DNA from 2 places in the Nosocomiicoccus massiliensis genome. Region 1 is predicted to be linked to the other one. Evidence: predicted binding sites of a transcription regulator. Region 1 holds the regulator's gene; the other holds the start of a gene.
The links. Region 1 encodes Rex, which represses fermentation and respiration genes when NADH is low (regulators of the CRP and FNR family bind a similar motif). Its sites were predicted from a motif close to TTGTGAAATATTTCACAA; they were not measured.
Positions count from the first base shown of each region.

Region 2: CJ229_RS01225 (cytochrome c oxidase subunit 2A) is a predicted target of Rex. The motif match lies at 9,580-9,597, and genes of this name have one in related genera.

Region 1 is NZ_CP136964.1:822,713-834,361, reverse strand. It holds gene tsaD (tRNA (adenosine(37)-N6)-threonylcarbamoyltransferase complex transferase subunit TsaD) at 1-68, shown strand, start outside; partial or broken gene CJ229_RS04460 (IS3 family transposase) at 116-1,018, opposite strand; gene CJ229_RS04455 (helix-turn-helix domain-containing protein) at 988-1,530, opposite strand; gene CJ229_RS04450 (ABC-F family ATP-binding cassette domain-containing protein) at 1,694-3,607, opposite strand; gene CJ229_RS04445 (redox-sensing transcriptional repressor Rex) at 3,729-4,364, shown strand; gene tatA (twin-arginine translocase TatA/TatE family subunit) at 4,376-4,624, shown strand; gene tatC (twin-arginine translocase subunit TatC) at 4,672-5,430, shown strand; gene CJ229_RS04430 (sucrose-6-phosphate hydrolase) at 5,432-6,916, shown strand; gene CJ229_RS04425 (MurR/RpiR family transcriptional regulator) at 6,936-7,736, shown strand; gene CJ229_RS04420 (LPXTG cell wall anchor domain-containing protein) at 7,850-8,497, shown strand; gene CJ229_RS04415 (M3 family oligoendopeptidase) at 8,525-10,225, opposite strand; gene CJ229_RS04410 (LemA family protein) at 10,358-10,954, shown strand; gene CJ229_RS04405 (TPM domain-containing protein) at 10,954-11,649, shown strand, end outside.
Region 2 is NZ_CP136964.1:240,242-251,890, forward strand. It holds gene CJ229_RS01185 (adenine phosphoribosyltransferase) at 1-357, shown strand, start outside; gene CJ229_RS01190 (RelA/SpoT family protein) at 421-2,580, shown strand; gene dtd (D-aminoacyl-tRNA deacylase) at 2,591-3,043, shown strand; gene CJ229_RS01200 (N-acetylmuramoyl-L-alanine amidase family protein) at 3,043-3,771, shown strand; gene hisS (histidine--tRNA ligase) at 4,030-5,286, shown strand; gene aspS (aspartate--tRNA ligase) at 5,286-7,043, shown strand; gene CJ229_RS01215 (b(o/a)3-type cytochrome-c oxidase subunit 1) at 7,085-8,773, opposite strand; gene CJ229_RS01220 (cupredoxin domain-containing protein) at 8,773-9,255, opposite strand; gene CJ229_RS01225 (cytochrome c oxidase subunit 2A) at 9,274-9,453, opposite strand; gene CJ229_RS01230 (Crp/Fnr family transcriptional regulator) at 9,657-10,361, shown strand; RNA gene ssrS (6S RNA) at 10,413-10,601, shown strand; gene CJ229_RS01240 (replication-associated recombination protein A) at 11,359-11,649, opposite strand, start outside.

The DNA of each region.
Region 1 (11,649 bases):
GTGGAGATTTCGCAGATTTAAATTTAAATGGATATAACTATATAGATATAGAAGACGTAATATACTAACACATCAGACTAAATTGATGTGCTACCCAAAAGTTGGACTTTTGGAATTATGCAGATTGTAAGGTATGTTTCCTGAATTCTTCAGGAGACATGCCTTTTAATTTTAGCTTAATTCTATCTTTATTATAGTATCTAATATATTCATGTACTGCAATCTCTAATGCTTCATATGTCTTGAATACTTCTCCATAAAACATTTCCTGCTTTAATAAGCCAAAGAAGTTCTCCATCGGTGAATTATCTAAACAGTTTCCTTTACGTGACATACTCATTGTTGCACCATATTCTGTTATGGTATTTCCCCAACTACTATGCTGATAATGAAATCCTTGATCCGAGTGAACAACTAATTGGTTTAGATTGTGTTGGTGTTCCTCAAGTGCTTTATTTAAAGGATTTATAGCGATTGCTAGGTTTGGTGAACGACTTAATTGATAGGCAATCACTTCAGAGTTATAACAATCCATAATCGTTGATAAATATAGTTTCTTGCCTTTGATAGGTAACGCAAACTCTGTGACATCTGTGACCCATAGTTGATTAAATGTTTTCGGCTTAAAGTTACGCTTTACCTTATTTGGAGCGACTTTTCCAACTTGTCCTTTATATGAACTGTAACGTGTTCTCGATTTGTTTTTGAATTTTTGACATAGTAAATTATAGGTTTTCATAATGCGTAACAAGCGCTTATGATTCACCACAATTTGTTCTCTGTTTTCGAGTATCGCTTTGATTCTTCTGTAACCATATCTACCTTTATGTTTTGATACAATTTCTTTAATTTTATTTACTAGCCATCGATCTTTTTGTTTCTGATCATCCATATGTTTTATCCAGTAGTAATATACAGACTTCGGTAGCTTCAACACTGTTAAAATCTCTTTTAGTGTATAAGTCGTTTCTTGCCTTACCTCAAGCGCTACTTTCGTTTTTTGTCTGTTGGATCTGTCGGTAAGGCATTTAACTTTTTTAGAATGATATTTTCCAGTTCTTTCATTCTTAGTTCTTCTCTTAGACGTTCTAACTCTTCGCGTTCTGTTTCATTCAGTGGTTCACTCTTCGATACTTGTTTTTGGTTATTTTCTTTATTAGGCATATGTTTTATTGGTCTCCCTTGTTTGCCCTCTAGAGCAGCTGGGCCACCTTCTTGAATCTTGCGATTCCAGTTAGCGATTGTTGAAAAATGCTTGATACCAAAGTGTTCCGCTGTTTCTCTATAAGACAATTGATTTTCTTCTCTATATTTTAAAACAGCTCGCTTAAATTCACTAGTATATTGAGTATTACTTAGAGATTTAGTGAGGCCCTGATAGCCATATGTGTTGTATTGTTTTACCCATGTTTGAACAAGCAATCTATCCACATTATGCTTTTCACCTAAAAATTTATATCCTCCTGCTTCATTTAAATATTCATTAACTACTTTTACCTTAAATTCAAAGCTATGCTTTTTATACTTCATACAAAAACACCCCTAAAGTTGGATTTTAGTGTCCAACTTTAGGGGTGCACCTCAAATCTGATGTGTTTTTTAATAAAAATTACGACAGAATAAAAAAAGTTATGCACAGTTGTGGATAACTTTGTGCATAACTTATGGATTATGTGTGTATTGTTGTGGAGAATTATTCGAGTTCTGATTTTTTAATCTCTATTTCTTCCCATTCTAATAGATTATCTTCGAGTTCAGTATTCAGTGACTCGAGCTTCTCATTCAGTTCATTTGTTTTCTCAAAATCGTTGAATACTTCTGGCTGTGTCATTTCTAATTCGACTTTTTCAATTTCTGTCTCGATTATTTCTATTCTTTGTTGAAGTTTGTCGCTTTCTCTCGATAGTTTTTGTATTTGGCTACGAAGTTCTTTTTGTCTTAGGTAATCGTCGTTAGTATATTTCTCCACTGTTTCCTCTACAAATGCACGTTGTGCTTCTTCCTCTTCTTTTTTATGGAGATAGTATTCATAGTCACCATTTATGATTTTCGTTTTTTGCGTATCCATTTCCATAATGCGATTTGCTAGCTTTTTGATGAAGTACCTGTCGTGCGATACGGCGATAATTGTACCTGGGTAATCCATCAATGCTGATTCAAGCATCTCTTTACTTTGAATGTCTAAGTGGTTTGTAGGCTCGTCGAGTAGTAGCAAATTATTTTTTTGTAGCATGAGTTTAGCGAGTTGTATGCGTGCTTTTTCTCCTCCACTTAACTGATAGACATGCTTAAGTACGTCATCTTGTGTGAATAAAAATTGTCCGAGTATTTTACGAATATCTTGTTCTTGAAAATGAGGATACTCTTTCCACAACTCTTCAAGTATCGTGTTTTCAGAATAGAACTCTGCTTGTTTTTGATCATAGTAACCAATCGATACGTTTGTACCGTACTGGATGTCACCACTGATAGGAGGAAGTAATTTTGCGATTGTTTTAATGAGAGTAGATTTACCGATACCATTTGGTCCTAAAACGAGTAAACGATCCTCTTTTTCAACGAAGAAGTTTAAGTCGTTATTGATAACCTCGTCATATCCAATCGCAAGTTCTTTCACACGTAGTACGTCATTTCCGCTTTCCTTTTCAATGGTGAAATGAAACTGTGCTTGCCTTGTATCGCGCGTTGGAGAATCGATTCGGTCCATTTGTTCGAGCATTTTACGTCTACTTTTTGCCATACCACTCGTCGATGCACGTGCGATGTTTTTCTCGACGAACATTTCAAGTCGCTTGATTTCATCTTGTTGTCTCCTATATAGTCCAAGCTCACGATTATAATCTTCTTCTTTTTGTTTTTGATAATTCGTGTAATTACCGTGATATAATTTTCCTTGTTGGAATTCTATTTCATAAATTTTATCGACGATACGGTCTAAGAAAAATCGGTCGTGGGATATAACGACGACAGATCCAGTATAGCGATTTAAATAGTTTTCTAGCCATTCGACAGTTTCTAGGTCAAGGTGGTTCGTAGGCTCATCGAGTAATAAAATGTCCGGGCGGTAAAGAAGCATTTTACCGAGTTGTAATCTCGTTTTTTGACCACCAGAAAATTCATTTATCGGTCGGTCTAAGTCTTCTAAGCTAAAGTTTAGTCCAGTAATGACCGTTTTAATTTCAACGTCGATTGTGTAGCCATTATGAGCTTCAAAAAAGTTTTGAAGATACTCTAAACGTTTCACTTGGTCGTTATAGTCTACGTGTGTATACTCATGATTTGTTAGCCACTCTGTGACGATATCGATTTCATCTTTTACTTTTAATACGTGACTAAATGCTAGATTCATTTCTTCACGTACAGTTTTGTCGGATTCGAGTGACATTTCTTGTGTTAAATAGCCAATAGAAATATCTTTTGGTGTCGAGATATTACCGCCATCATACGATAATTCATCTGCCATAATCTTCATGAGAGTTGTTTTCCCCGCACCATTTCCACCGACAATACCAATTGTTTCTCTCGATTTAACTTCTAAATTTATATTTTTTAAAATTTCTGTTAAACCGTAATTTTTTTCAACGTTTTGCAAGCTCATGATAATCATAAAAATCCCTCTTTCTCAGTAAGTGTAGTGTACCATGTTATGTATGAGAAATACGATAAAAACCTTAAAGTCATTGACTTATATGGTATAATTAAATGACAAAATATTTGAGGTGAGTCTTTTGTTAAAGAAGCAGAAAATACCGAACGCAACATTAGATCGATTGCCTTTATACTTCAAGTATTTCAAACAAAGTGAAGACAACGGAATTGATAGAGTGTCTTCTAGAGAGATTAGCGAAGCACTTGATATAGACTCAGCAACGATTCGACGTGATTTTTCTTATTTTGGAGAGCTTGGCAGAAAAGGGTATGGATATAATGTCCATGCACTCGTTAAGTTTTTTTCAGAACAAGTCCAAGGCACAGGGATGAAGAACGTTATACTAATTGGTGTTGGTAATCTCGGAAGTGCGCTACTAAACTATAATTTTACAAAAATTCATGATAAAATAAAAATAGCGGTAGCCTTTGATATAGATCAACATATTATTGGACAAACAATAAATGGGGTTGAAGTAAAAGATATTTGCGAGTTAGAATCCGTTGTTCAAGATATTCAAGCAGAAGTGGCGATTCTAACAGTTCCTGGTCAAGTCGGAGTTGATCTATCTTCCAAACTTGAGGCCCTTGGGATTAAAGGGATATTAAACTTCACACCAGAAAAACTTGCAGTTTCAAACGAAGTTACTGTACATAATATAGATTTAAGCGTTGAAATGCAGGCGTTATTATTCTATATGAAGCATAACAATTAGGAGGGGAAAAGATGAGCGTATTATTATTTCCTATGACAATCGGCGCTGTAGCACCGGTAAGTTTAATTATCATCGCTGCAGTTGCACTTTTAATCTTCGGACCTACGAAGTTACCACAACTTGGTCGTTCAGTCGGAACTACAGTTAAAGAATTTAAAGAAGGCTTTAACGGTTTAGGAGAAGACGAAAAACCTGAAGAGAAAAAAGAAGAAGTCGTTAAAATTCAAACGAAACAAGAAGACGAAACAATTCAAAGATAGTTGATTAAAGGTGGCGAACGCCACCTTTTTTTCCGTGAGGTGGCTTTATGCAGGAAAAGAAAGAAATAATCGAGCACGTTCAAGAGTTACGTAAGCGCGTTTTATTTGTCACGTATTTCTTTGTCGCAGCGTTACTGATTGGATTTTATTTTGCAAAACCACTTGTTCATTATTTACAAAATGCACCGTGGTTAGAAATGACTGAAATGCATGCGTTTAACGTGACAGATCCGTTAAGAATTTACTTAACGATGATCGTTATTATCGCGTTTATACTAGTGCTCCCAGTAATTTTATATCAGTTTTGGGCGTTTGTTAGTCCAGGTCTATATGAAAAAGAGCGACAAGTAACACTTATATACATACCGATTGCATTCATTCTTATGATTATAGGAATGGTGTTTTCTTATTTTATCGTCGTACCGTATATCGTGAAATTTACGTTTAGTTTATCAGTTGAAATGGGGATTGTGACGACGATTGGTATTAATGATTACTTTGGCTTTTTAGTACGCACGGTACTTCCTTTTGGTATAATATTTCAAATGCCAATTCTCGTCTTATTTATGACACAGCTTGGCATTATTACGCCAATGTTTTTAAAGAAGAATAGAAAATATGCGTACTTCATCTTATTTGTCTTGGCAGCAATCATTGCGCCACCAGACGTTATGACGCATTTTTTACTAACGTTACCAATGATTTTATTATACGAAATTAGTATCACTGTATCTAAAGTAGGGTATAGACGTTATTTAAAAGCAGAAGAACAGGCGTTAAAAGAAACGTTAAAGGGGGACGAGTAGGATGAAACGAATCGAAGACTACAACTCAGAACAAATCGAAACAGCTATTGAGTCATCGATGATGAGTAAATGGCGTTTAAATTATCACGTTCAACCTGTGATGGGAATACTCGGTGCACCTTGTGGATTCTTCTACATTAATGGTCTGTACCATATCTTTTATGAATGGGAACCTGCAACTAACGAAGAAAGTGCAACGTATTTATATCACGTGACGAGTGAAGACTTAATTCATTTTAATAACGAAGGAATTAAATTACGTCCAGATGACTTATATGATAAAGACAATCTATACGGCGGGAATTTAACTTTAATCAACAATGAACTGACGCTATTTTTTACTGGTGAACAGCAAAAATCAGACGGAGTTCATACATATCAACGTGCAGGTGTTATCGATACAGATTTTAAAATCAAAAAATATCCCGCACCGATTTTAAGGGAAGTTGAACCTGGTTACAAACAATATTTTAGGAATCCATACGTATTTACACACGACGGTGAAATCAATATGATGATCGGAACAATGAACGACGAAGAGTTTGGGCGAATCATCATGTACCGTGGTAAATCACTCGAAGATTTAAAGTTTTTAGGTGAAGTCAATACAGGTTACGATATGTTTGGATATTTCTGGGAATCACCGGAGCTATTTACGTTAGATGATGCCGAAGTGTTAATGTTTAACCCGAGAGGGCTCGATAAGTTTAAACATCATTTTTGGAATATTTATCAGTCAGGATACGTCATTAATGACTTTGAATACGGCTCGTTATTTGTTAATCACGATGATTATAGAGAATTTGATGGTGGATTTGATTTTTATCGACCAGTGACGACATTGGATTCTGAAGGACGACGTGTTTTAATCGCTTGGATGTCAGCTGAAGAGAGTAAGTATCCTACGGAGATTGAAGGCTATAAAAACGCACTGACAATTCCTCGAGTGTTAACGGTGAATGGAGACAGACTCATTCAAACTCCGCATCCACATTTAAAAGAGTTAAGAAGAAACGAATTAAAAGCAATTGGATACTTTAACGAACATCGTAAACCACTCACAGATTTTTATGGGGACAGTTATGAGTTAAATATCGATATCAAAGAAAATAATGCACGTGAGTTATTCTTTTTACTGAGAAAGAGTAATCGTGAAGAAACGATTGTATCTTATAACAGTGAGGAACAAAAGATAACGCTTGATCGTACATTTAGCGGCGCACTAATTTCAGGAGTAGACGGGACAACTAGAAGTATAGAGTTAACAAGACCACTCGAACGACTACAAATATTTATGGACCGCTCATCCATTGAGATTTTTATAAATGACGGAGAGCATACGATGACGGCGAGAATTTTCCCGCGTGAAGAATCTATCGGTGTGGAAGTGATGGCAGAAGATGGTGATTGTTACGTCGAAATGACGCATTACACATTAAAAGGATTCAAAGAAGACCCTGTCATTAGTCAGCGCAAGAAGATTTAAACAACTGGAGGTAGCACTCATGTTTTCAGTATTAGAACTTATCCGTAGAAGGTATGAACATTTCACACCAGTTGAGTTAAAAATTGCAGATTTTATATTAGAACACCCAGAAGACGTGACTCATATGACAGTTCAAGAAATATCTAAAGAGAGTCAAACGAGTGACGCTGCGGTGATTCGATTTAGTAAAAGACTTGGCTTATCAGGTATTAAATCATTAAAAGTCGAACTCGCGAAAGAACTTCATTCTATTAATGAAAATCCTTTATCGAGTAATGTGCAAATAGTATCAGATAATGAGTCGACAATTTTCCAAAAAGTATTTCAAAATACGTTAAGGGTGTTACATAGTAATGACACACTAGTTGATAGAAAGATTCTAAGTGACGTTACAAAGGTAATTGCTAAAAAAGAACGTGTGTTACTATTTGGTGCAGGAGAATGTCTTCCAGTAAGTTTAGACTTTCAGAGTAAATTAATCGAATTAGATATACCGGTGTTTGTCGTAAACGATTTAACGACGTTACGAGGTCGTTTATCAAAATTTACGTCAAAAGATTGTATGATTACGATTAGTACGAATGACAATCCGGAAATTATGAAAGCGTTGAGGCTTGCGAATGAACGATCAGTAGAAACAGTATCGATTACAGATGGTAATTCATATCGAGTCGAGCGCTTATCAGATTATACGGTATTTTTCTCTGAAGAAGTGACGAATACGAACTTAATGATGACGAGTCGAATTGGGTTATATATGATACTCGATATTATATTAATATATCTCGCTAAATATAAAAAACATAACATTCTTTCATAAGTATTTATAGATTGTTTCATAAGCATTAAAGTTATGTGACAAATAGTGTTGTCGATAGAAAAACTACCTATATTTATCTATACTAAAGATAACGAATACGAGGGGGCAGGCTTATGAAACTAAAAGAATTATTGTTATTTTCGGTACTGATTATGTTATTAATTGCACCTGTTTCTTCTGCAGATGAAGAAACGAATGCTTCAGATACTGAAAACTCAGCAACTCAAGAAGAAACAAAACAAAATCAAACGAATTATGCGGATAACCCATCAGAAGCCCCTGATGAATCTACTGACTCTGATAATTCAAACGAAACTGAGAAACCACAAGAGCCAGAAACACCAGAAACAAATGAACCAGGTGAAACTGATAATGAAGACACTAAAAATCCGCCGAATAATAATGATATCATCGACACAATTGATGAACAGGTTAAAGAAGCGGATGATAACGTACTCGACGCGATTGGTGTAGAAGAAAAACCTGGAAATAACAACCCAATTGTTTCAGATGATACACTCGTAACGGATAACTCAAATACTGACACAGCTGTTACGTCAGATAAAGAGTCTAATAAAAAGTCGACATCTAAATCATCAAAGGATTCTGAAAAGAAGAAAACACCACATGGTGCAAAAGAGTTACCAGATACAGGTGTTAATGAGAACATTGAATTACTATACGTAATAGAAATTATTTTATTAAGTGCTGGACTCATGCTATTAGTAAGAAAAACTAATAAAATAAAAATCAAAAAATAAATGCCACATCTTTGATGTGGCATTTTTCTATAGACTTTTATCGTCGATATCATTTAAATAATCTTTTACGAAATCTACGACTTCTTCTAACGTTCCGTCCTCAAACGGAGATTTTAAGTTGGCAACTTTTACTAATTCACCAAATGGTAGTGAACCACCGAGTTTACATAGCGTTAAATAGTCGCCAAATGCGGCTACAAAGTCATCCATTACACGTTTAAAGAACTGCAGTGCACACACTTGTGCGAGCGTGTAGTCAATATAATAAAATGGAGACGCAAATAAGTGACCTTGACCATGCCAAAAAGCACCATCTACATATGCAGGGATGTCTTCATAGTCTCTATCTGGTAAGTATACCGCTTCAATTTTCTTCCATTCTGCGCGGCGTTCTTCAGGTGTTAATTCAGGATTATCATATACGACGTGTTGGAATTCATCGATCGCTACACCGTACGGTAAAAATTCTAACGCACCTGAAAGATGAGAGAATTTAAATTTATCTGTATCTTCTTTAAAGAATAATTCCATCCATGGATACGTAAAGAACTCCATACTCATCGAGTGAATCTCACATGCTTCATATGTTGGCATAATGTATTCTGGAACTGAGAAGTGACGTGAAGAGTACATTTGGAATGCGTGTCCTGCTTCGTGAGTAAGCACTTCGATATCACCTTGAGTCCCGTTAAAGTTTGAGAAGATAAACGGCGCTTCATAATCTTCTATGAATGTACAATATCCTCCGCCTTCTTTTCCTTTTTTAGCCTCGACATCGAATAATTCTCGTTCTGTCATAAATGTATAGAACTCATCCGTTTCTTTAGATAATTCTCTATACATTTTTGCACCATTTTCCATAATTGCTTTAGTGCCACCTTTAGGTGTTGGGTTTCCAGATTTAAACTCATAAGCAAGGTCGTAATATTTTAAGTCTGATACACCGATACGTTCTTTTTGTCGCTTTCTTAATTCAGTCACGTAAGGAACGACGTAATCACGCACTTGTTTACGATAATTTTCTACCATCTCACGGTTATAATCGATACGGTTCATATGAACATATCCGAGTTCTGTGTAGTTGTTAAATCCAAGCTCAACAGCCATTTCATGACGTTTTTTGACGAGTTGATCATAAATATCATCGATTTCATCGAGATGTTCTTTCATGAAATTTTGTTTAGCATACATCGCAGACTTTCTCACTTCACGGTCATCGTTAATCATATACGGAGAAAATTCTGTGAGTGCCAGCTTCTTTCCATCGTATTCAATTTCAGCAGATGAAAGTAAAATCGAATATTTCGATGTTAACACGTTAATTTCAGTCATTAAATCTTTAACTTTAGGGTCAAAACCTTTAATTTCATTGTCGATTAACGCAAATAACTGTTTACCGTATTTTTCTTCTAATTCGTCACGAAACGGACTATTTGCCAGCGCTTTATAATAATCGTTTGTTACAGAAGACAGAACCGGCAAGTTGTTATCGTAAAAATCACGCTCACCAAGATAAAACTCATCATTCGTGTCGATAGATGCACGAACAGTTGCGATCGTAATCATCGAATGGATGTGTTTAATTTTCTCATTGTACTGATCGATAACGACTTCTGCATCTTCTACTGTTTCTGCTTTCTCAAATGCGCTTAAGAGTCCATCGACCTGTTCTCTAAATAAATCAAAATCTGGTCGTTTGTACTCAAAATCTTTAAATTTTGTTACCATAAGTTTCTCACTCCTTGATGTGGGGTACTATTATATTACTATATTATATTGGAAATGTTCATGACTTTAAAAGTAGTCGTATATAATATTTCTTTAGTATAATGAATTTATATTTAAAAAAGGAGTTTTCCAATGAAAAAATTATTAGCACCAATCGGTATTGTACTCGGGATTATCATTGTATTGGCAATCCTTATAATGCCAAAATATAACAAGTTTGTTCAGTTAGATGAACAAGTCAATGAAAAAGAATCACAAATCGAAACGCAACTACAGCGTCGTGGAGATTTAATTCCGAACTTAGTTGAAACAGTTAAGGGCTATGCCTCACACGAAAAAGAAGTGTTTCAAGATGTTGCGGATGCACGTGCACGTTTAGCAGGTGCAAACGGAGTAAATGAGTTAAGCGAAGCAAACGATCAAATGACTAGTGCTTTATCTCGTTTATTAGCTGTTGCTGAAAATTATCCTGACTTAAAAGCGAACGAACAATTTACAGGATTACGTGATGAGCTTGCGGGCGCTGAAAACAGAATCGCAGTTGCACGTCAAGATTATAACAAATCAGTAGAAGAATATAATAAACAAACACGTGTGTTCCCAGGGAACATTATCGCTATGATTTTTAATTTTGAGAAGAAAGACTACTTTAAAGCAAGTGAAGGTGCAAAAGAAGTGCCAGGTGTAGATTTTAACACGAACCAAGAGGATAACTCTGGTGATGAGTAATGAAGCGGATCATTCCACTTCTTCTCATCATTATATTAACAACACCAATCGCAACGGCAGCACGCGTTGAAATGCCGAAACTCGATACGTCGCATTATTTTGTTCAAGATAATGCGCACGTATTAGATGAGTCGACAATTTCTGAGTTAAATGAACTAGGGTCCCATTTAGAAAAAGGTACCGGAGTAGAAATGTTACTGATGACGATGGACTCAACAGGGCAAGAGCATCGTCAAGACTTTGCACTACGTGCATTAAGAGAATATGGTGTAGGTAAAAAAGAAAGAGATAACGGTATCGTTATACTATTTAATAACGACAACGACAATGAATTTAATAACCGAGGAATCGATGTCCAAGTTGGATACGAAATTGAAGGGTATTTAAACGATGCAAAAATTGGTAAAATTATCGATGATTATGCACTTGAAGCGGCTAAAAAAGGCGACTATAATACAGCGCTTAAAAACTTATACACAAAACTCTATGAAGAAAGTCTAGAAGCATATGGCTACGATGAAACTACAGGTGAATTTACGAATGAGCAGCCTGAAAAGACATCGAATGACGATTCGTTTTACGATTTCTTATTCCGTACATTTGTCATTGTGTTTATTATTGTGTTATTGCTATACATTATAAGTAACAATGGTGGTGGCGGACCACCAAGAGGAAGACGCCAGCCGTCGTACCGA
Region 2 (11,649 bases), 580 kb from region 1:
CCGGAAGCACGAGGATTTATTATCGGATGTCCAGTTGCTTATAAGTTAGGTATTGGCTTTGCGCCAGTGCGTAAACCAAATAAGCTACCGAGAGAAACGATCTCTTATGAGTATGATTTAGAATACGGTACAAACACACTTGAAATTCATAAAGATGCAATTAAAAAAGGTCAACGTGTGTTAATTACAGATGACTTACTTGCTACTGGTGGAACGATTGAAGCGGCGATTCATCTTGTTGAAGAGCTCGGTGGTATCGTAGTCGGACTCGCGTTTTTAATCGAGTTAAACTATTTAAATGGTCGAGATAAAATTAAAGACTATGAAATTATCTCATTATTAGAATATAATGAATAATAATTATAGTGCCTGAGCAATCAGGCACTTTTACATAACAAGACTTTTAAAGGAAGTGAGATCATGAGTGATAAAGAATACCCATATATTGCTGAAGATGTATTTAATTTATGTAGTGCATATATGAATGATGATGAGTTAAATATGGTTAAAGATGCTTATGATCTTGCTGAAAAAGCTCATGATGGTCAATTTAGAAAAAATGGATTGCCGTATATTTTACATCCAGTCCAAGTTGCAGGAATTTTAGCAGAGTTAAAGCTCGATGTAGCGACGATTGTCGCAGGATTTTTACACGACGTTGTAGAAGATACGCCGTATACTCATGAAGATTTAGTAAATATGTTCAATGAAGAAGTTGCGGTAATTGTTGATGGTGTAACGAAGTTAGAAAAAGTAAAGTACCGTTCACTAGAAGAGCAACAAGCAGAAAACCATAGAAAACTGTTCGTTGCGATCGCAAAAGATGTTCGAGTAATTTTAGTAAAGCTCGCAGATAGACTGCACAATATGCGTACGTTAAAAGCGATGCCTGAAGAAAAACAAATTCGTATTTCTAAAGAAACACTTGAAATTTACGCACCGATTGCGAACCGACTCGGGATTTCGAGTATTAAATGGGAATTAGAAGATATTTCATTACGCTATATCGATCCAAGTGCATATTTTAGAATCGTTAGTTATATGAAAAAGAAACGTAGTGAACGTGAAGTTATCATTAACAAAGCGATTGAACAAATCGAGAGTGAATTATCAAAATCGCATATCAAACATAGTTTATCTGGTCGCGCAAAACATATTTATAGTATTTACCGTAAAATGGAAGACCAACATAAACAATTTGACCAAATTTTTGATTTGCTCGCTGTACGTGTTCTCGTAGATGACATTAGAGACTGTTATGCAGTACTTGGTATTATCCATACGATTTGGAAGCCGGTACCTGGTCGTTTTAAAGACTATATCGCAATGCCGAAACAAAATATGTACCAGTCGCTACACACGACAGTTGTAGGCCCAAATGGGGATCCGCTTGAAATACAAATTCGAACGTTTGAAATGCACGAAATCGCAGAGCACGGGGTCGCTGCACACTGGGCATATAAAGAAGGTCAAAAGTTAAGTGCACCGACGAATAACTGGGTTAAAGAAATTGTTGATAACGAGTCATCTTATACGGATGCTGAAGAATTTATGGATGCATTAAAGAGCGATATGTTATCTGATAAGATCTATGTATTTACACCAAATGGTGACGTCGTCGAGTTACCACAAGGTGCAGTGCCGATTGATTTTGCGTATTCTGTACACTCAGAAGTCGGAAATCAGATGGTCGGAGCAAAAGTAAACGGTAAAATTGTACCGATTGATTTTACGTTAAATACTGGTGATATCGTCGAAATTCGTACGAGCAAACAGTCATACGGACCAAGTTTAGACTGGTTAAATCTCGTAAAGTCATCGAGCTCTAAAAATAAAATACGAGCGTTCTTTAAAAAGCAAGACCGTGAACAAAACGTTGAAAAAGGTCGCCTACAAGTTGAAGAAGAAATTAAGTTAAACGGTTTTAAACTAGAAGAAGCATTAACTGAAAAAACAGTCGCTCAAGTGTTAGAGCGTTATAATTTAAATCAAATCGATGATCTATATGCAATGGTTGGATATGGTGGTGTAACACCACAGCAAATCGTGAACCGTTTGACGAGTCATTTAAAACAAAAAGATACGTCACCTGTTCTTGAAGTAGAACGTAAAAAAGACTTTAAACAAACGACTTCAGAGTCTGGAGTAATTGTTGAAGGATTAGACGGTATGCTCGTGAGCCTTGCAAAATGTTGTAACCCGGTTCCAGGAGATGACATCGTCGGCTATATAACAAAAGGTCACGGTGTAAAAGTTCACGTCAAAAGTTGTGCGAACATTCAAAATGAAACAGAACGTTTAATCGACGTTTCATGGGTCGGAAGTATCGAGGACAAAGCACGCTATAAAGTGAATTTAGAAATTCACGGATTCGATCGAAATGGTTTAGTCAATGAAATATTAAACCTCGTGTCTAGTGAGAAAGTTCCGATTACTCAAGTGAGTGGCCAAACGAATACGAGTAATCATGCAAAAGTAAATATTTCGATTATGGTTCAATCTAAACCAGATTTACATCGTATCGTCGATAAGATTAAAAATTTAAAAGATATATATAGTGTTGAGCGCGTGTTTAAATGAGGTGTTATAAGTGAAAGTCGTATTACAAAAAGTGAGTCATGCATCAGTCATTACAAACGAGTTATATAATGAAATCCAAACCGGATATATGTTACTCGTCGGTGTGAGTGAGACATCTACGAAAGAAGATGCAAAAAAACTTGCTGAAAAAATTGTAAAGGCAAGAGTATTTGAAGATAACGACGGAAAAATTAACTTGTCGATCAAAGATGTCGGAGGAGAAATTTTAAGTATTTCTCAGTTTACGTTATATGCAGATGTCAGAAAAGGAAACCGTCCATCGTTTGTCGATGCTGCGAGTAAAGAGCATGCAAACGAGTTATATGAATACTTTAATGAGCAACTAAGAGAAGCAGGAGTTCTCGTTAAAACTGGATTTTTCGGAGCGCATATGGATGTGCGACTCACAAATAGTGGGCCGATTACTATTATATATGAAGCCAAAGAAGGTAAGATTATTTAATGAATGGAATAAAGGCATTCTTAAAAAAGGTCGGCCAATTTTTAATTTGGTTTCTTAAAACAAAAAAGCATGTATATGTAAAACCGTTATTTATATTTGTAACGTCTTTAATATTTATTTTTTCATTTATTTACATCGTAAAATCATATGAACCAAAAAATAATTATCAAAATATAACGATTGATTTTACAGAAAAGAAATATGACTTTAAAGGAAAAACAATCGTCATTGACCCTGGTCACGGTGGTACAGATCCAGGGGCACCGTCATACTACGGTGAAAACGAGGCAACGATTGTGTTATCCGTTGCGCTAAAGTTAGAAAAAGTGTTGAAACAATCGAATGCAAAAGTTGTCATGATTCGTAATTCTAATAAAACAGTAGAACTCGATGACCGTGAAGTCGAAGGAGATATTTTTATCTCACTTCATAGTGATGCGTTTGAATCTCCAGAACCTACTGGCTTTAAAACATTCTATACTCATGATAACCAAAAAGACTTAGCAACTGCTATGAATGAAGGTTTAGACCGTTACGCACTGTTACCGAATAATGGCGTTGAAGTTATGGGATATCAAGTAACAGAACAACTCGATTATCCTGCGACGTTAGTCGAACTCGGATTTTTAAGTAACGACGTTGATGATTATTTACTTAATACTGACGATTATCAAAATCGTTTAGTTAAAGGACTATTAGATGGCTTAGAAATATATCTTGAAGAGTAGATAAACATTTGACTATAAGTACGATATTAATTTATAATTTATTTAATCTAACTATAGAAGAAGTACGTTTAAAAATGAGCGAGCAGAGACGTCATGTTTGGTGAGAATGACGCATTTTAAAATGTTACAGACACTTCTATATATTAATAAAATAATTTTTAATGAAGAGTAAACCATTACTAAATTAGGGTGGCACCACGATATATTCGTCCCTTATACCATAAGCGGTATAAGGGATATTTTTATGGAGGGAAATGTATGATACAAATACCACGCGGTACGCAAGATATTTTACCGAAAGATTCTTATAAGTGGCAGTTTATTGAAGACACACTTATAGACGTTTGTGAAAAGTACAATTATCAAGAAATTAGAACACCAATTTTCGAAAGTACAGATTTATTCGTAAGAGCTGTTGGGGATACGACAGATATCGTCAATAAAGAAATGTACACGTTTAAAGATAAAGGCGATAGAAGTATGACACTTCGTCCTGAAGGTACAGCACCGGTCGTACGTAGTTATATTGAAAACAAAATGTACGGCGACCCCAATCAACCGATTAAAGTCTTCTACAATCAGCCGATGTTCAGATACGAACGTCAACAAAAAGGGCGTTACAGACAGTTCGTTCAGTTCGGTGTAGAAGCGATCGGTGTTGAAGATCCGTTAATCGATGTTGAAATTTTAAGCATGCTGATGGCGTTTTACGAGTCATTTGGTTTAAAAGATTTAGAGTTACACATTAACTCAATTGGTGACTTTGATAGTCGTAAAGAGTATCAAAAAGCACTTCAAGAACATTTTAGACCGAGTATTGATGAGTTTTGTTCTGACTGTCAGTCACGAATCGATTCAAATCCAATGAGAATATTAGACTGTAAAAAAGATAAAAATCACCCGTTAATGGCGACAGCACCAAAAATCACTGATTACTTAAATGAAGAATCACTGTCGTATTACGAAAAAGTAAAATCTCAACTCGACAAAATCGGTATTAAATACGTCGAAGATCCGAATTTAGTTCGTGGACTCGACTATTACACACATACTGCATTTGAATTAATGAGTACTTCAGATGGTTTTGGTTCGATTACTACGCTCGCAGGTGGTGGTCGATATAACGGTTTAGTAGAAATGTTAGACGGTCCGAAAGAAACAGGTATCGGATTTGCTTTATCTATTGAACGATTACTACTTGCACTTGAAGCAGAAGGTATAGAGATTAAAAACCCTCACACGCTAGATTTATATGTTGTGACGATAGGGGAAGAAGCAAGAGACTATGCGAGCGTGTTATTATCACGGTTAAGAAAAAATAAATTGACTGTCGATATGGATTATAAAGCTCGTGGTGTCGGAGCTCAGTTTAGAGATGCAGACCGTAAAGGTGCGACTTATACAATTGTATTAGGTGAAAATGAACTTGAAACTGGTCAAGTCAAATTAAAACATATGGCAACAGGAGAAGAAGTCGAAACTTCAATTGAAAACTTAGGGGAGGCTATTAAATAATGAGTAGAACACTCGTATTAGAAACGTTAGAACGATTAAACGAAACAGTAACATTAAAAGGCTGGGTACAACGCCGTCGTGACTTAGGTGGGTTAATCTTTATCGACTTAAGAGATGCTTCAGGCGTCGTACAAGTTGTTTTTAATCAAGATTATAAAGAAGCAACTGAAATTGCAGACACACTACGCTCAGAGTACGTTATTGAAGTAACTGGTGAAGTCGTTAAACGTGACCCGTCGACAGTGAACGAAAACATTAAAACAGGTGAGTTAGAAGTCGTTGCAAATACACTTAAAGTGTTATCTAAAGCGCAAACTCCACCATTCCAAATTGAAGATGAAGACGTAAGTGAAGACGTCAGACTAAAATATCGTTACGTCGATTTAAAACGTCAACGTTTACAAGAAACATTAAGAACACGCCATAAAACTACTGCAGCAATTCGTGAATTTTTAAATGACGAATTTTTCGTAGATGTTGAAACACCGTTTTTATCTAAATCAACACCAGAAGGTGCACGTGACTATTTAGTACCGTCACGTATTCACCACGGTGAATTTTATGCATTACCACAGTCACCACAAATTTATAAGCAACTACTTATGTTAAGTGGTTTTGAAAGATATTATCAAATCGTAAAATGTTTCCGTGATGAGGACTTACGTCGTGACCGTCAACCAGAGTTTACTCAAGTGGATATCGAAAAGTCTTTCACTGACGTTGAAGATATGATCGACTTAAACGAACGTTTATTAAAACACGTATTTAAAACAGTCAAAGGCTTAGACATTGAAACACCATTTGCACGTATGACATATGATGATGCGATGTTACGTTACGGTGTAGATAAGCCAGATACACGTTTTGATATGGAACTCGTAGAACTTAGCGAATTTAGTAAGAACGTCGACTTTAAAGTGTTTAAATCTACAGTTGAAAACGGTGGAATCGTTAAAGCAATCGTCGTTAAAAACAATGCAGACAAATACTCTAGAAAAGATATCGAAGCACTTGAAGAGTACGTAAAATTATACGGCGCTAAAGGACTAGCTTGGTTAAAATATAACGACGAAGCATTCTCAGGTCCAATTGCTAAATTCTTTGACGATGAAAAACAATCAGAATTAAAAGAACTATTAAGCGTTGAAGACAATGACCTCGTATTTTTCGGCGCAGATAAAGCATCTGTTGTAAATGCAAGTCTAGGTAACTTAAGAAATAAACTTGGTAAAGAGTTAGAGTTAATCGACGAAGATAAATACAACTTCGTATGGATTACAGATTGGCCATTATTTGAATACGATGAAGAGGAAGAACGCTTTGTTGCAGCACACCATCCGTTTACGTCACCAAAAGAAGAAGATATCGAGCTACTAGAAACAACACCAGAAAAAGTAAAAGCAAATGCTTATGACATCGTATTAAACGGTTATGAACTCGGTGGAGGGTCAATACGTATTTCTGATCCTGAACTTCAAGAGAAAATGTTCAAAGCACTTGGTTTCTCTGAAAAAGAAATGCACGATCAGTTTGGTTTCTTAATCGAAGCATTTAAATATGGAGCACCACCACATGGTGGTTTAGCATACGGATTAGATCGTCTCGTTATGTTACTAACAAAAACAGATAATATCCGTGACGTTATTGCATTCCCTAAAACAAGTAGTGCACAAGACTTAATGATGGATTCACCATCGTTTGTTTCAAACAGACAATTAAACGAATTACATCTTCAAATTAAACCAGAAGGTAAGTAATAAAAAAGAAGCTTAGCGATTGCTAAGCTTCTTTTATTTGATTACCAAGCTTTAAATCCTGGTGATCCTGGAATGTTTTCTGTAAAGATTTGTGAGATTGGAACTGTGTATGCAATTACGACTAAGAAAATCGTAATGATGATTAATAATCTCCAGTTTTCAACCCATTTAAGTGGTGCATCTCCATCGTCCATAAATCGAGCGATAGGGAATTCTTCGACAACATCTGTCTTCGGTGTTCTAAGTGATAAGAAGAATGCGAAGAATGCGATGATGATAGCGATTAGTAAGAATGAACCACCAATTGCTTGTAATAACTGATAACTGATCCACTCTTGAGCTACTTCATGCCCACCGTATTCAGAGAATGTTGAACGACGAGGGGCACCTTTGATACCTGCCATGTGCATTGCAAATGACATAATACCCATACCTAATGCCCACGTGTATGCTAACCATAAACCAAGTGAGTTTGTAAGTTTAGTCATTCTACCACCGACTAAGTGCGGAAGTAAGAACATCATTGCTGCAAAGTAAGTTAATACAACTGGTGTACCAACTGTAATGTGGAAGTGTCCAACGACCCACATCGTGTTGTGAACGACCTGGTTCATTTGACCAGATGCGTTGATGATACCACCGATACCACCAGGTACGAAGAATAACATACCGACAAACTGTAATACGAATCTTGAGTCGTTCCAAGGTAATTTCTTAAACCAATCGAATAAACCTGTCGCACCATTTTTACGTCCGAATGTTTCAAATGATGCAAATAAACTAAATGCTGTAATGAGAGATGGTACGATAACCATGAACGTTAATACAACTTGGAGTCCTTTCCAGAATGCATCGATTCCTGGTTCAACTAATTGGTGGTGGATACCAACCGGAATTGAGAAGAATAGGAATAATACGAAACTTAAACGTGCAAGTTTATCTGAGAAACCTTTAACTCCGATAATTTTAGGTAATATTGAATACCAAACCATATATGCTGGTAATAACCAGAAGTATACAAGTGCGTGTCCAAAGTACCAGAATAACGTACGTGTAAGTTTAACGTTAACTGTATCGATTAATCCGAATGACCAAGGGATAAGTTGAGTTAAAGCTGATGTTGCGATACCGATGTTACATACGTACCACATGACGTTGTTAATCACAGCGAAGTAAGCAATCGCAGGTGTTTTTTGACCTGGATTTTCTTTTTTCCATCTAAAGTAACGCTTAGTCTGAGCACCTGTTGCGAACCATGTACCTACGATGACGAGTGTTAAACCAACATAGAAGATACCGTGTGCTTTAAGTGGTGCATAGAATGTATATAATACTGATGCTTGGTTAGTTGCAATCATCACTGCAGCCATTAACGTACCGATTGTCATTAACCAAAAACCGATCCAACCTGACTTTCTTTCTCCGTCAGTTAAACTACCCATTGCTCTTGAAACAACAGCAGTTTGGAATCCTACAATAAAGAAGAATGTAAGAACTAATGCAAGAATAACACCGTGTAACGTTAAGATTTGGTAGTATCCAATATTAAACGGTAATTCAAAATATCCTGAACGAACAAATGTCTGTAATGCCCCTGCGAATCCACCAACTACGAGTGCAAAAATTACCCATAAGAAGTTCGCAAGAACTAATTTTGCGTCTTTTCTATTAATGACTGTGTCTGCTTTGTATAATTCATTTTTAGTTGTGTTTTTATAAGACTTCGCCATTATTCTTCACTCCCGACAACTTTAATGATTGATGTCATGTCCGTATGGCCAGTCCCACAATATTCGTTACATACAACTAAAAATTCGCCTTCTTTATTGAAAGTTGCATGATATTTAGAGATTAACCCCGGCTCTACCATCATGTTAATATTTGTCTTTGCTACTTCTAAACCGTGAATCACGTCTGGAGTTGTTACCATTACACGAACTCTAGAACCTTTCGGGATTTCGACTTCAGCAGGTTCATATCTAAACATGCTTGCGACCATGTATAAGTCATAATCGAATCCTTCTTCTTGTGACTCATATAAACCTGGTTCTTTAAATCTTGCATCGTCTCTCACGTGATCAGGGTTAATTGTTTCAATACCTGATGCTGCAGGTGAGTGACCTTGGTGAACTGCTGAAATTCCTAAAATAACAAGGAATAAGATTAATGAACCAGTTCCAAAGCTTAACCATATCTTTTCGTACTTATGCATTTATTTCACCTTTCCTTTTTACATTCTTTCCATAAATAACCAGAATACACCTAGCCAAGAAACTAACATTAGTGCGCCGAGTGCCATCGTAAAGAAAAACGTGCCTCGTAAATCTAAATTATGTACATCTTCAGTGACATTTTCGTTTTTTACAATATCTTTGTCATCATTTTGATGTACGACTTTTTTATCAGCCATAGTAATTCACCTTCCAATTCCGTATTCTTATACCTTTATTGTAGTGTATTTACCCTTTTAAAAAAGTGATAAAAGTCACACTTTGACTTATTTTCGTAACAATTTCATAGATATTTGTGATGTTTTTCTTGAAAACGTTCACAATATATGCTGTAAAAAGTGATAAAAGTCACAAAATATGATAGAATTTTGTTTAAAGGGAAGTGATTACTATCTCGAATTCTCAATTATTTAAACCTGAACTTATCCTTAAATACATAAAGCAAAATGGTAATGAATTAAAATTAAAGAAAAACGAATTTATTTATCACTCTGGAGATCCAACAGAACATATATATGTAATTGAAACTGGGGAAGTATTTGTTTTAAGAATGCAAGATGATGGATCAGAAAATGCAATCCGTTACTTAAAAGAAGATTGTTTGTTTGGAGCGCTCACTTTATTTTGTGGACCAAAGCGTCATTCTACGTTTGCTAAATCGAAAACTGAAGTACGTCTATATCGTATTGAACGCTCGATTTTTGAACAAAAAATACTTTCAGATAATTCATATACAATAGAATGGATGCGTTGGCTTGAAATTGAAAGACAAAGACACTCTTCTAAACTAAGAGATTTACTTTCATATGGAAAACTCGGTGCACTTGCTAGCGTCCTTGTTCGATTATCTAACTCGTTTGGTGTAGAGACGAAGAGTGGTATTGTGATTGACACGAAGCTAACAAACCAAGAACTCGCGATGCTCGCTAGTACCTCCCGAGAAGTCGTGAATCGATATTTAAAAGAATTAACAAAAGAGGGTATCATTGACGTAAATCGTAAGATTATTACGATTAAAGATATTAAGCGATTAAGAAAAATTATTAACTGTGAAAACTGCGATGTTAACTTATGTCAGATTCATTAAATACAATTTCTTTGCATGAATACACAGTATATGCTATTATAATAACAAGTAAAACATCTGATGCGTTCGTGATGTGCCGGTTTTATTTTGACCTAACACCTATAAAATCGGGAGCTTGGCGTCCGAATATAATTGGAACGCCCGGATTTAACGGGACTTCATGAGTATTTGGCAGGGCACCCACCTGCACAAAGCAGGCCAAATCATCTGGCAAAAACACACGACGCTATCGGATGTTTTAAAGACAGTTACTTTGTAACTGTCTTTTTTTTGAAAAAAATCAGATAAAATTCTTTAAAAATTTTTAAAGTATGTTACTATAGTAAAGTAAAAAAATAAACGTGAAAGGTTGCGTGATTTGATGGTATCTGTCAGTCAGATAATTACGAAAAGAAAGCAAAAATTAAATGCTAAAAACGCATCGAAATCATGTGATTTACTAAAAAAACGAAAACAACTAAAAAAACAAATTAACAATAATATCTTAATCTAAAAGGTGAGTATCTGGGTGGTACTCGTTTTTTGTTTAAATATCTGAGGATGATTTAACGTAAAAGTCGTCTACGTAAAATTGTTTTTAATCTTTTGATATAAATCGGATTTATGTAAAAGAGGTTGCGGTTTCGTTAACACAATTGCTCTAATCGTTAAATTAATGAGATAGTCGTTGACGTAAAAGTGATTTGCGTAAAATTAAGATGTTCGAGACGATAAAAATGCGAGTATCTGGGTGATAATCGCCTCGTTTTCATTTTATGAACGGTTTTAATTTTCGTTCTGTTTAAATAATAGGATATGATTTAACGTAAAAGTCGTCTACGTAAAATTGTTTTTAATCTTTTGATATAAATCGGATTTATGTAAAAGAGGTTTCGTTAACACAATTGCCCTAATCGTTAAATTAATGAGATAGTCGTTGACGCAAAAGTGATTTGCGTAAAATTAAAACATCGAGTACATATAAAAGGCGAGTATCAATTGGATACTCGCCTTATTTTTATTTTACGAACGGTTTTAATTTCTCGTACGTCTCATTTAAATAACTTTCATATTTGGATGATCCCGTATCTTTAAAGTATTGTTTTGATTTTAAACTATCTGGTAAATATTGCTGTTTTACGACGTGGTTATCGTAGTTATGCGGATATTTATATCCGATTGCACGACCGAGTTCTTTTGCACCTTTATAATGACCGTCTTTTAAATGGTCTGGTATGACGCCGATATGTCCTTTTCGTATATCTGATAAAGCACTGTCGATACTTTTGATTGCTGTATTTGATTTTGG